One region of the Pediococcus acidilactici genome, then DNA from elsewhere that is predicted to be linked to it. Evidence: riboswitches for the same ligand, from Rfam matches in the RefSeq annotation. Region 1 holds a riboswitch; the other holds the start of a gene.
The links. A riboswitch is a leader RNA that binds a small molecule or an ion and turns the genes downstream of it on or off. The one in region 1 is predicted to bind FMN.
Positions count from the first base shown of each region.

Region 1 (5,281 bases):
AAACTAGCTATTAACTGATCTCCGCAGTCACATCGTAATGAACCAAAAACATCCCCGGTAAGGCATTCCGAATGCAACCGTAATAGTAGCGAATCCGCGTGTTTTAGCTGGCCTTTAGATATTAATAAAGTAGGCTCTTGGCTATTTGGGGTTTCAAATGCTTCTAAATTAAAATTTCCATATTTAGTTGGCAAATTAACTTTTGCGACGCTTTTAACGAGTTGCTGATCTTTTAATAATCGGTAGTACTTGATTTCTTTTACCGTAATTAAAGGCATCTGCAACCCTTCTGCTAGTGACTTGAGATCTTTTTTTCTGGCCATCTTACCGTTTTTTTTCAAGATTTCCATGATATAAGCGGCTGGAGTGCTATTAGCAAGTTTAGCTAAATCAACAGCGGCTTCAGTGTGTCCTGGTCGTTCTAACACACCACCCTTTTTAGCAATTAGCGGGAATATATGGCCTGGATGATAAAAATCATCATACTTTGATAGTGGATCAACTAATTGTTTAATAGTTTTAGCACGATCATACGCTGAAATGCCAGTTGTGGTACTTTTAGCATCAGTACTAACAGTAAAAGCAGTACCGAACGCATCCGTTGAGTCGTCAGTCATCGAATGGAGGCCTAATTTTTTAGCTAAATCTAAACTCATTGGAACGCATAATAACCCACGTGCATGAGAAATCATGGTATTTACGTTTTCAGGGGTAACATGTTCAGCTAGCCCCACCATATCACCCTCTCCTTCACGTTCAACATCATCAGCAACGATAATTAATTGACCTTTTTTTAAAACCTGAAGAGCTTCTTCCACTCGCGTAAGTACGTCTTTTTTAACCATTAAAATCCCTCTTTTTGCTAAGAATATACTTGCCTAAAATATCAGTCTCGACATTTACTTGATTTCCAATCTTTAAGTATTTAAAAGTAGTTTCTTTAATTGTGTGCGGTATCAAGCTAACGATAAAATGGTTTTCAATAACTTTTACAATGGTTAAGCTGACGCCATCTAGAGCAATCGACCCCTTTTCCACGATGTATTGTTTGAAATCATTACCGATAGTGAATTCAAAATCTATGGCGTTGTCGTCGACGACCTTTTTAATCAAAGTAGCCGTAGTGTCCACATGTCCTAAAACAAAATGGCCATCTATTCGATCAGTTGGCAAAAGCGCAGGTTCAAGATTTACTTTTGTGCCAACTCTAAACCTGTTAAATGCGGTTCTTTTAGTAGTCTCGGGCATAACATCTACTTGAAATCCGTCCGTAAAAATTCTTGTGATTGTTAAACATACTCCGTTTACCGCGATACTATCTCCGATTTTGCTATTAATCTCTTTTACTAATGAAGTAGTAATTTTTATTTTAGAAGAGTTTTGATGTCGATCAATTTGAGCAGCCGCCCCATAATCATTAATAATCCCTGTAAACATTTACATTCTCCTTAACTTAAACTTCGTATCTAACCCAATGAATTCTCGGCTGACTAACTGAAAATTCGATGATTGTGCAGCTTTTCCCTGAACAGCTGGTAATCCTTGACCGCCAAAGATTTTGGGCGCTACATAAACAATAATTTCGTCAACAAGATTGCTAGCTATAAATTCAGCATGTAAGTGACTACCACCTTCGATTAAAAGACTCTGGACCCCAATTTTAGCTAAATATTCTGCAATTTTTTTAGGATTCCATTTAGAATCGATAACGATGTTAATTCCTTTAGGCCATCTCTTCTTTGTGACCGTCCGGGAAAGTACAATTGTTTTTAAATGATCTTGAAATATTTTTAAATTGTTTGGCAGCTGGTCGGCATTATTAGCTACAACGACTCGCCAAGGTTGGTAAGGCGTATTTATATTTCTAACAGACAGCGATGGATTATCAGTCAATGCTGTATTTTCGCCCACCAAAATAGCTTGATTTGTAAGGCGTAACTGTTGACTATCCGCGAAAACTTCATTCCCAGTGATAAAGCTTCTCAGATTAGATTGGCGATTAATTTTTCCATCTAATGTCATAGCATATTTAACGGTAATGTACGGCCGGCCACGGTTATAGTAAAAGTTATATTTTAAATTTTCTGGTAATTTCAAATTTAAATTTGTTACTTCAATCCCCGCATTTTTTAAAATCGAAACTCCCTTACCTGACACTAATGGATTAGGATCCAGCTGGCCAATGACAACTTTTTTAATACCAACCTCAACTAGCCTAGTCGCACAAGGAGGGGTTTTGCCAAAGTGACTGCACGGTTCCATACTCACATACATTGTGGCGCCAAAGGCTGCGTTGATGTTTTCTAACCGGTTTAACGCATCAATCTCCGCGTGCTCTTTACCGAATTGATGATGATATCCCGTAGCCAAAATTTCACCGTTCTTAACGATAACAGCCCCAACTAATGGGTTGGTCCACGTTTTGCCCTTTCCTTTCAAAGCTAATTTAAAAGCTAAATCCATAAAATCTTGTTTAGTAATCAAAATCACCCCATATAAAAAGCCCCGCACTATAAAGTGTGGGGCGGATTTTTGATAGCCAAAAAGATTTCATACGAGAGTATGCCAAAAAGCATACAAAAAGAGTACGAAATTTTCGCGTTTTTTCTTCTCCCATCCAGACTATACTGTCGGTCCTAGACTTGCACTAGGTCAACCGCAAAAAAAGCGGGTCACGGACTTCAACACTGAGTTGTCACCGTCGGTCGGGAATTACACCCTGCCCCGAAGAAATCTATTCAGTTTTCGAAACAGAGTTTACTCTTTAATAAAAGTTTAGTCGAATACAACTAAACAAACTTTGTATTTTTATTTCTCCCAATGTCCAGTTTTAACCCGATGGTACACCTGAGCGCCAAAAAATACTAAATAAGATAGCCCTAAAAATATTAAAGCTCCGGTAATGATACCTGGCATTTAACTCACGCTCCCTTTGCTTGATTTTATTTTGATTGATGATATCATAATGGAAAAGGCAAGGGGTGCCTCCCTTGCCACGCCGATGGGTTTTAATGTGCGAGCTAATTACTTAATGTGATTAGCTTTTTTTATTATCTCGTAAGCTTTAGCCAGAAGCAAAATGCCCCGGCATACCACGTAGAAAGCAAGCGCCCACGCCATTAACAATCCCTTTCAAGTTATTCATATCTGACACCTCCACGCCTCTGGATTTTTTGAGGGGTGCCATATAAAAACTCAAACGGCGGCAATTTTTCGGGGGTTGCAGATCCCCTACTTAATTACGTATCCGATTATATCATTTTGTCCCGGCTGATCACATTTCCTTCCGCTTTTTAAATCTTCCTAACTTTATTAAATAAAAAAGAGCGCGAAACAAACTAACTTTTGTCTCACCCTCACTGAAATAGCTTTTTAAGATTTTTATCCAATTACTCATCATTTAGTGTGGTTAAAGCTAACTACCAAACCAATACCCATTTTGGATGACGTCCAACATTTTAGCTAGTTGAACCGTTTCGGCAATGTCGTGGACTCGTAAAATCCGGCCACCATGCAGATACATATATGCCTCAGCCACCAGCGTTACCGGGAGCCGGTCTTCTTTTGGTAACCCGAATAATTTAGCCCCAAACCCTTTTCTCGAAATGGCAATCATCATGGGCCGGTTTAGGTAATTAAACTGGTCGATATTTTTCATCATCGCGTAGTCTTGGTAGCCATCCGCTTTTTTCGCGTAACCAATCCCCTGATCTAACGCAATTCGATTAATATTAATTCCGTTTTGAACTAGCGTGGCAATATTTTCTTCAAAGAATGTCTTCATTTCTGCCGTAAGGTTATCGTAATCTTTATTACGCGCGCTGTGCATCGTTAGCAGTCCAACATTAGAATTACGCATCAGTGCCAGCTTTCGTTGGTCATCGGTAAAGGCGTTGACGTCATTAATGATATCGACATAATCGATCACCCGTTCCATTACCGCGTATTTATAAGTATCAATCGCTACCGCCACTTGACTAAAGTTCTTTTGAATTAGGTCGAGTACTTGGGTAACTCGTTTGAACTCTTCCTCCGGGGGAATTTCTACAAAGCCTGGCCGAGTAGTTTGGCCACCAACTTCGATAACGTCTACTCCAGCGTCAACCATTTCAGAGACCCGTTTTAAGATTGCGGTTTCACTTTGATACCAGCCGCCATCGTAAAAAGAATCGGGAGTAACATTTAAAATCCCATAGATTACGGGACGTTCAGTAAGGTTAAATTCAAAGCGACCAGCTTGCCACAGCACCCGGTACTTTTGATTTAGATCGTTCATTTGTTGGTCTAAACTCGGGTCATTAAAAATTTCCGTCAACTTTTCCTTAAAAAGGGCTAAGTTAACCCGTGGTAAAAGTAGGTCTACTTTCAGCCCCTCCACTGTATGAATTAAATCCATCTGGTCTAATAGTTTGGCTAACAACCTTAACTTCGCAGCGTCATCAGCAATTACCTTTAACGCTAAATAACGCTGCCGGTTAAGCAGGTCATCCCATATTTTATTTTCCAATTGACTGCTAAATTGTAAATGCTGTTCGTAGATTTCCATAACTGATTCCTTTATATAAAGTAGCTGTCCAATAAATTCTGAACCGCCTTTGTCCGATGCAATAGCGGTATTTTTTCGTCGTTAGGCAGTTCCGCTAGCGTAGCGTTTTTTCCCGGGACTTCCAATATTAAATCAAAACTTTTCCCATTGTTTCCGCGGGGCTCGGCACTAATTTGCCCAACAAATTTACCGGTTGCCTTAAGGACGTGAGGTTGGTTTACCGCCACCAAAGTAGACTGCATGGTTACTGCCCTACTTTGATTGGCAACCATCTTTAAAATTTGTTGGTTTAACGCCGAATCCGTAGTTTGGTCCATGTGTAAATCTCGCGAAGTAGTGATTCCTAAACTTTGGGGGCACGCTTCTAACATCATCCCAGTATCGTCAGCCACGATCCACTTTCCCGGAAGTTTTTGAGCAATCCAGTTGGCCTTGGTAAGCGCATTTTCGGAATAACTTATGGTACCTTCCTTAGGAAAATCAACTCGCCCTAGCAAAGACTGGTACGAAATTGCCTGCTGCCCAAACCATTCAAAAATCTGAATCAGTTCCCTAGTTTTATTTCTATTATTGGAAGCAATTATAAAGTTAGTTGGCATTGGAAACATTCGGTACCTCCAGCTCCTTGATCAAATAAAATGAACCGGTAACTACAATTGTCGTATCTGCATCAGCTAATGTTAAAGCCTGTTGCAAAGCGGTATATAGGTCACGATAACTACCCACGACTTTATT
Region 1 covers NZ_CP066046.1:747,322-752,602, forward strand. The annotation lists gene I6H64_RS03650 (bifunctional 3,4-dihydroxy-2-butanone-4-phosphate synthase/GTP cyclohydrolase II) at 1-845, opposite strand, end outside; gene I6H64_RS03655 (riboflavin synthase) at 838-1,437, opposite strand; gene ribD (bifunctional diaminohydroxyphosphoribosylaminopyrimidine deaminase/5-amino-6-(5-phosphoribosylamino)uracil reductase RibD) at 1,438-2,511, opposite strand; FMN riboswitch at 2,602-2,736, opposite strand; gene folP (dihydropteroate synthase) at 3,416-4,546, opposite strand; gene I6H64_RS03670 (non-canonical purine NTP pyrophosphatase) at 4,558-5,154, opposite strand; gene I6H64_RS03675 (bifunctional folylpolyglutamate synthase/dihydrofolate synthase) at 5,135-5,281, opposite strand, start outside.

Region 2 (5,281 bases), 680 kb from region 1:
ATCGAACTAGCAACTTGCCGAAGGGTGTTGTTAACCGCGGTTCCGTGCCCCATCTTGTCAAATGGCAACGAGTTCATTCCGGCAGTAGTAACCGGCATCATTGCCATTGAGATTCCAGCCATCCGAATTGCGTATAACACGATGATGTAAAGCATTGGAGTGGTCCGGGTGATGAAAGCAAATGGTAACGTTCCGATTGTTAACAAGAACATCCCGGTAGTCGCTAACCGGCGTGCCCCAATTCTATCGAAGAGACGTCCGGTAATCGGGCTAAGAACCCCCATCATTAATGCCCCAGGCAATAATGTTAATCCAGAATGAAAGGCAGATTCGCCACGTACAGTTTGGATGTAAAGAGGAAGAACCATTTCTGCACCGACCATGGCAATCATGGAAACCGAACTAAGGGTTGCTGAAATTGAAAATTCAGGAATCTTCAATACCCGTAGGTCAAGGAACGGATTTTTACTCCGTAATTGACGCGCCCCAAATAGGATTACGAAGATTGCCCCGATAATTAAGGTGGCTACAACTAAGGAATCAGTCCAGCCCTTGTCACCAACTTCGGAGAAGCCAAAGAGCAAACTACCAAAACCAATGGTTGAAAGTGCAGCTGAAATCCAATCGAGTTGGGTGTGCTCCGTTTTCAAAACGTCTTTCATAAAGAAGAAACCAGCAATTAAAACTACAATGACGGTTGGGATAATCATCCCAAATAAAGTCCGCCAGTGGTAGTTATCAATGACCCATCCAGAAAGGGTCGGCCCAATTGCTGGAGCCACCCCGACAACTAGGCCGGCAAGTCCCATCGCTGAACCACGTTGGTTAGCGGGGAAAATGGTTAGCATCATGGTTTGCAAAAGGGGCATCGTAATTCCGACCCCTAGCGCTTGGATTAGTCGTCCAGCAAGGAGTACTGAAAACGACGGGGCTACGTAACAGAACGTGGTCCCAATTAAAAATATCGTCATGGCTGAAAGGTATAGCCGTTTGGAAGGAATCCGGCTAGTCAACCAGGCACTAATGGGAATCATGATCCCGTTGACCATCAAGAAACCAGTCGTGAGCCATTGCACAGTCGAGGTACTGATATCGAAGGCCTTCATTAAAGTAGGAAAGGCCGTGGTTAAAATGGTTTGGTTCAAAACGGTACAAAATGAACCAATTAAAAGCACAAGGATCAATAAAGACCGCTTATAGGGTTTTCCATGTGCATCAAATGCTTGTGTCATAAGCTTACAACCTCTTTTCATAAAAACTATTCTTAGATACTATAGTCCGGTATACCATCTTTGTCAACTTATTTGACAAAGATGTTAGAGAAGTTATAATTAAATTAAATAAACGGACAAAGTCAATCAGGTTAACTTCAGGAGGAGAATCATGGGAAATCCGTCAGATCGGGTCGATATGTTAAAAAGAATCATTGCGAGCGAGTCTTTGTTACTAAGTATTGGCGATGTGGCAAAGGCAATTGATGTGTCACCTCGTCAATTACGTTATTGGGAAAAGAAAGGCTACGTAAAGACCAATGTATCAGAGTCGGGCCAGCGTAAATATACGTACCCTGCACTTATTCAAGCCGGAAACATTGCCCATTACCTTAATAAGGGGTATACGTTAGCGATGGCAGCTAAAAAAGCCGAGGACAATCGTAAGTTAATGAAAATGTTACGAATTTTTTTGCAGTCCCGGGTAAACAAGGGCTACGAAATTGAAAACGGCTATGAAATCGACTTGGGTGAAGTGAAGAACTTACCTGCGGAAGAACACCTGCTGATAGACGTGATGCAAGACGGTGAAAGCTATTTCAAAATCAAAAAAACAAATGATTGACGAAGATTAATTAGTAGGCTATATTTATAGTGAAATACTTATAAAAAATAAGGTTCATCTTCAAGGGGCAGGGTGTAATTCCCGACCGGTGGTACAGTCCATGACCTGTCATTTTTGACAGCTGATTCGGTGAAATTCCGAAACCGATAGTTAAAGTCTAGATAAAGGGAGATTGAATTTATTGACGCGCACTGAATTTTTTAATTCGGTTTTTAACGCTGTTGCCCCGAACTCGAGCAACGGCGTTTTTTTGTGGAAATAAGTTACCAAGAAGGTGCTCCGATTCTAAAGGAGGCAGTAACATGAGTGTTTCTAAAGTTAATAAGATGGTGATTGTCGCAATGCTGGCAGCCATTTCGTTTGTGTTGATTTTCATTGATTTTCCGATTTTACCGGGGTTTTCGTTCTTAAAGATTGACTTTGCGGACGTACCGGTCTTGATCGGAACCGTTTTGTTTGGGCCCGTGTGGGGAATGGCGACGGCTGGATTAGCTGGGCTATTGGACATTATTGTTCGGGATAGCAACCCGGCGGGAGCCCTTGGAGCGGTAGCAAATTGGATGGCGGCGGTAGCATACGTTCTACCAATCTATTCGTTTTTGAAACGCGCAGAAGATCAGCCACATCACCAAGCTGTAATGGCGCTAGTTAAGGGAGTGCTGTTAGGAACGGCCTTGATGACCGTGGTGATGAGTGTGGCAAATCTGTTTGTTTTGTTACCACTGTATATGAAATTGGCAAGTTTCCAAATAAATATCTCGACGTTAAATATGGTGTTGTACGGGGTGCTACCGTTCAACATTTTAAAGGGAATCATAGTAGGAGCAGTAATTGGATTACTGTACTTTAGGCTGATGCCGATAGTGAGAAGGGGAGAAAAATAAAGAGAGTGGAAGCCACCGGGTAATTTTTGAGGATTAACTTGATTTTGGCCTTAATCGCGGTTTAGGCGATTAAGGCCAAAATATAGTTAACCGGAGAAAATTGGTGGCTGGAACTCGTTTCGACTGTGCAGCAACAGAACACAAAGGATTAACAGAAACAGGGACTAATCGCGGTTTTGGCGATTGGTCCCTGTTTTGGTTAACCGGAGAGAGCTGGGTTCCAGAACGCGGGTTAGCCAGTTCGCTAAACCACGGAGATTAGGCTCGCGACAGTCCTAATTTCAAAAATTACTACATATTATAATATCGGTTAACGGTAACCGAAAATAGCAGCTAATGCGCAACATGCTATAATAAAGCTTCATCAAAAATGGTTGATAAACAACATTTTTGGAATAAGGTAATTCAACTGTTCGGTTGGAAGGCCAAATTTAGAGGTGAAGTTTATGCGGCTTGACGCGCGAAGTATAACAAAAATGGCATTATTACTGGCAATTATCATTGGGTTGGGATTGGTTCCTAATCTTCCAATGGGATTGATTCCGGTTCCCATCACGGTGCAAAATATTGGAATTTTATTAGTGGGGTTAATCCTTACTCCAGGAGAAGCCGCAATCACCATCGGCGCGTTTCTGCTACTGGCCTTGCTAGGCATGCCAGTCTTAACCGGAATGCGGGGTGGAGTAGCCGTATTTATGGGACCGACGGGCGGTTACCTATTGGGGTATCTTGTAGGAGCAGTGTTATTGGCATGGTGGACGTCACATGGTCGACAAGATTGGTTTGGTCTCTTTGCAAAAGTTGCCATCATTGCGGTTCTAGTAATTGATTTATTGGGAATTGTTGGATTTGCAATTAATATGCGGATGGCATTTTCTAAGGCGGTGCTTGCAAACGCCTTTTTCATTCCTGGAGACGTTATTAAATCTGCGTTAGTGGCTTTAGTGGGCCGACGCTTAAAAATAAAATAGACGCTACAAAGCTAAAATTTAGTCAAGACCAGCTCCCGGAGGCTAAATTTTAGCTTTTTTTAAACTTTTATGAGATAAATTTGATAAACGCCGTAACGACGGAAATAATCGGCAGATAATTTATGAATAGAATGTGACAAATGTGAACTTTTTAAGCCCGTAATGTTACGGTTACTTTACAAAAAATTCAAATCATGCCATAATTTTGCGTAACGTTTAGCAGGGTTAGCGACCTAACGCAACCTTTGCAAACTAAACCAATAGCAAAAAACAGGGGGGATTGTGGTGATCGGTTTTCTTAAGAATCTGTGGCAACACGATTCGGTTAAATTCATCACAAGGACAGTATTTTACTTTTTAGTTTTTGTGATTTTACTTTATTTATACGGGTATAGTGGAATGTCTGGCGGGACTTTCATTTACAACGAATTTTAGCAGGAGGTTTTGATTTGCAAAAAGTTACAAACGTAATTGAAAAGATTGATTCAATTGCCCAAGAGCATCCGGACTGGATTGCTTATGATTATTTGGGAAATACGCACACATATGGTGAATTAAAAGCTTTCTCAGATAATTTAGCGGCTTACATTTTAGAACAAAATATTATGGAACAAGCTCCCATTATGATTTATGGGGGACAAACATTTGAAATGGTGGCGGCCTTTTTAGGAGCAGTTAAAAGCGGTCATGCTTACGTTCCAATTGACCGGCATTCTAATCCAGAACGGTTAACCATGATCAATGAGATTGCGCATCCCGGGATGTGTATTGCCATTGAAGACTTACCGGTCTCTTTAGATGACTTGCCAATTTTGGAAGGCCAGGAGCTTTCAGACGTGTTTGCAAATTCGCAAAGCGTAGAGCTAGATCAGGCGGTCACCGGAGATGAAAACTACTACATTATTTTTACTTCGGGAACCACGGGTAAACCAAAGGGAGTTCAAATCAGTCATAACAATCTATTGAGCTTTGTTAACTGGCAAATGGACCAGTTCGATTTACCTGACCGACCGGTAACCTTGTCGCAACCACCATATTCGTTTGATTTATCGGTAATGGACCTATACGCTACTTTGGTGTTAGGAGGAACGTTAAAGGCGGTTCCTAAGACGGTTACCGATAATTTCAAGGAACTTTTCGAAATTTTACCAACGTTAGGGTTAAATGTCTGGGTTTCAACGCCATCTTTCATGGACGTATGCTTATTGCAACCAACTTTTGATGCGGATCACTATCCGGCACTATCCCGGTTCTTGTTCTGTGGTGAAGAGTTATCACATGCGACGGCCCAAGCTTTAAAACAACGTTTTCCAGAAGCGCGGATTTTTAACACGTATGGCCCGACGGAATCAACAGTTGCGGTTTCGGCAATCGAAATTACGGACGCCGTGCTGGAACAAAACGACCGGTTACCAATCGGCCGGTTGAAACCGGACATGGGCGGTTACATCATCGATATGGATAACAACGTTGTTAAGGCTGGTAACGAAGGTGAATTGGTAATTTATGGCCCAGCGGTTTCAAAGGGTTACATTAATAATCCAACCAAAACTAACGAAGTCTTCTTCAAGTATGAAGGGCATCCGGCAT
Region 2 covers NZ_CP066046.1:67,323-72,603, forward strand. The annotation lists gene I6H64_RS00290 (MDR family MFS transporter) at 1-1,232, opposite strand, end outside; gene I6H64_RS00295 (MerR family transcriptional regulator) at 1,384-1,836, shown strand; FMN riboswitch at 1,889-2,013, shown strand; gene I6H64_RS00300 (ECF transporter S component) at 2,139-2,720, shown strand; gene I6H64_RS00305 (hypothetical protein) at 2,824-2,982, shown strand; gene I6H64_RS00310 (biotin transporter BioY) at 3,197-3,691, shown strand; gene I6H64_RS00315 (teichoic acid D-Ala incorporation-associated protein DltX) at 3,977-4,126, shown strand; gene dltA (D-alanine--poly(phosphoribitol) ligase subunit DltA) at 4,141-5,281, shown strand, end outside.
Region 2: it holds a riboswitch for FMN, as region 1 does, so the genes downstream of both, I6H64_RS00300 (ECF transporter S component) here and ribD (bifunctional diaminohydroxyphosphoribosylaminopyrimidine deaminase/5-amino-6-(5-phosphoribosylamino)uracil reductase RibD) in region 1, are expected to answer to the same signal.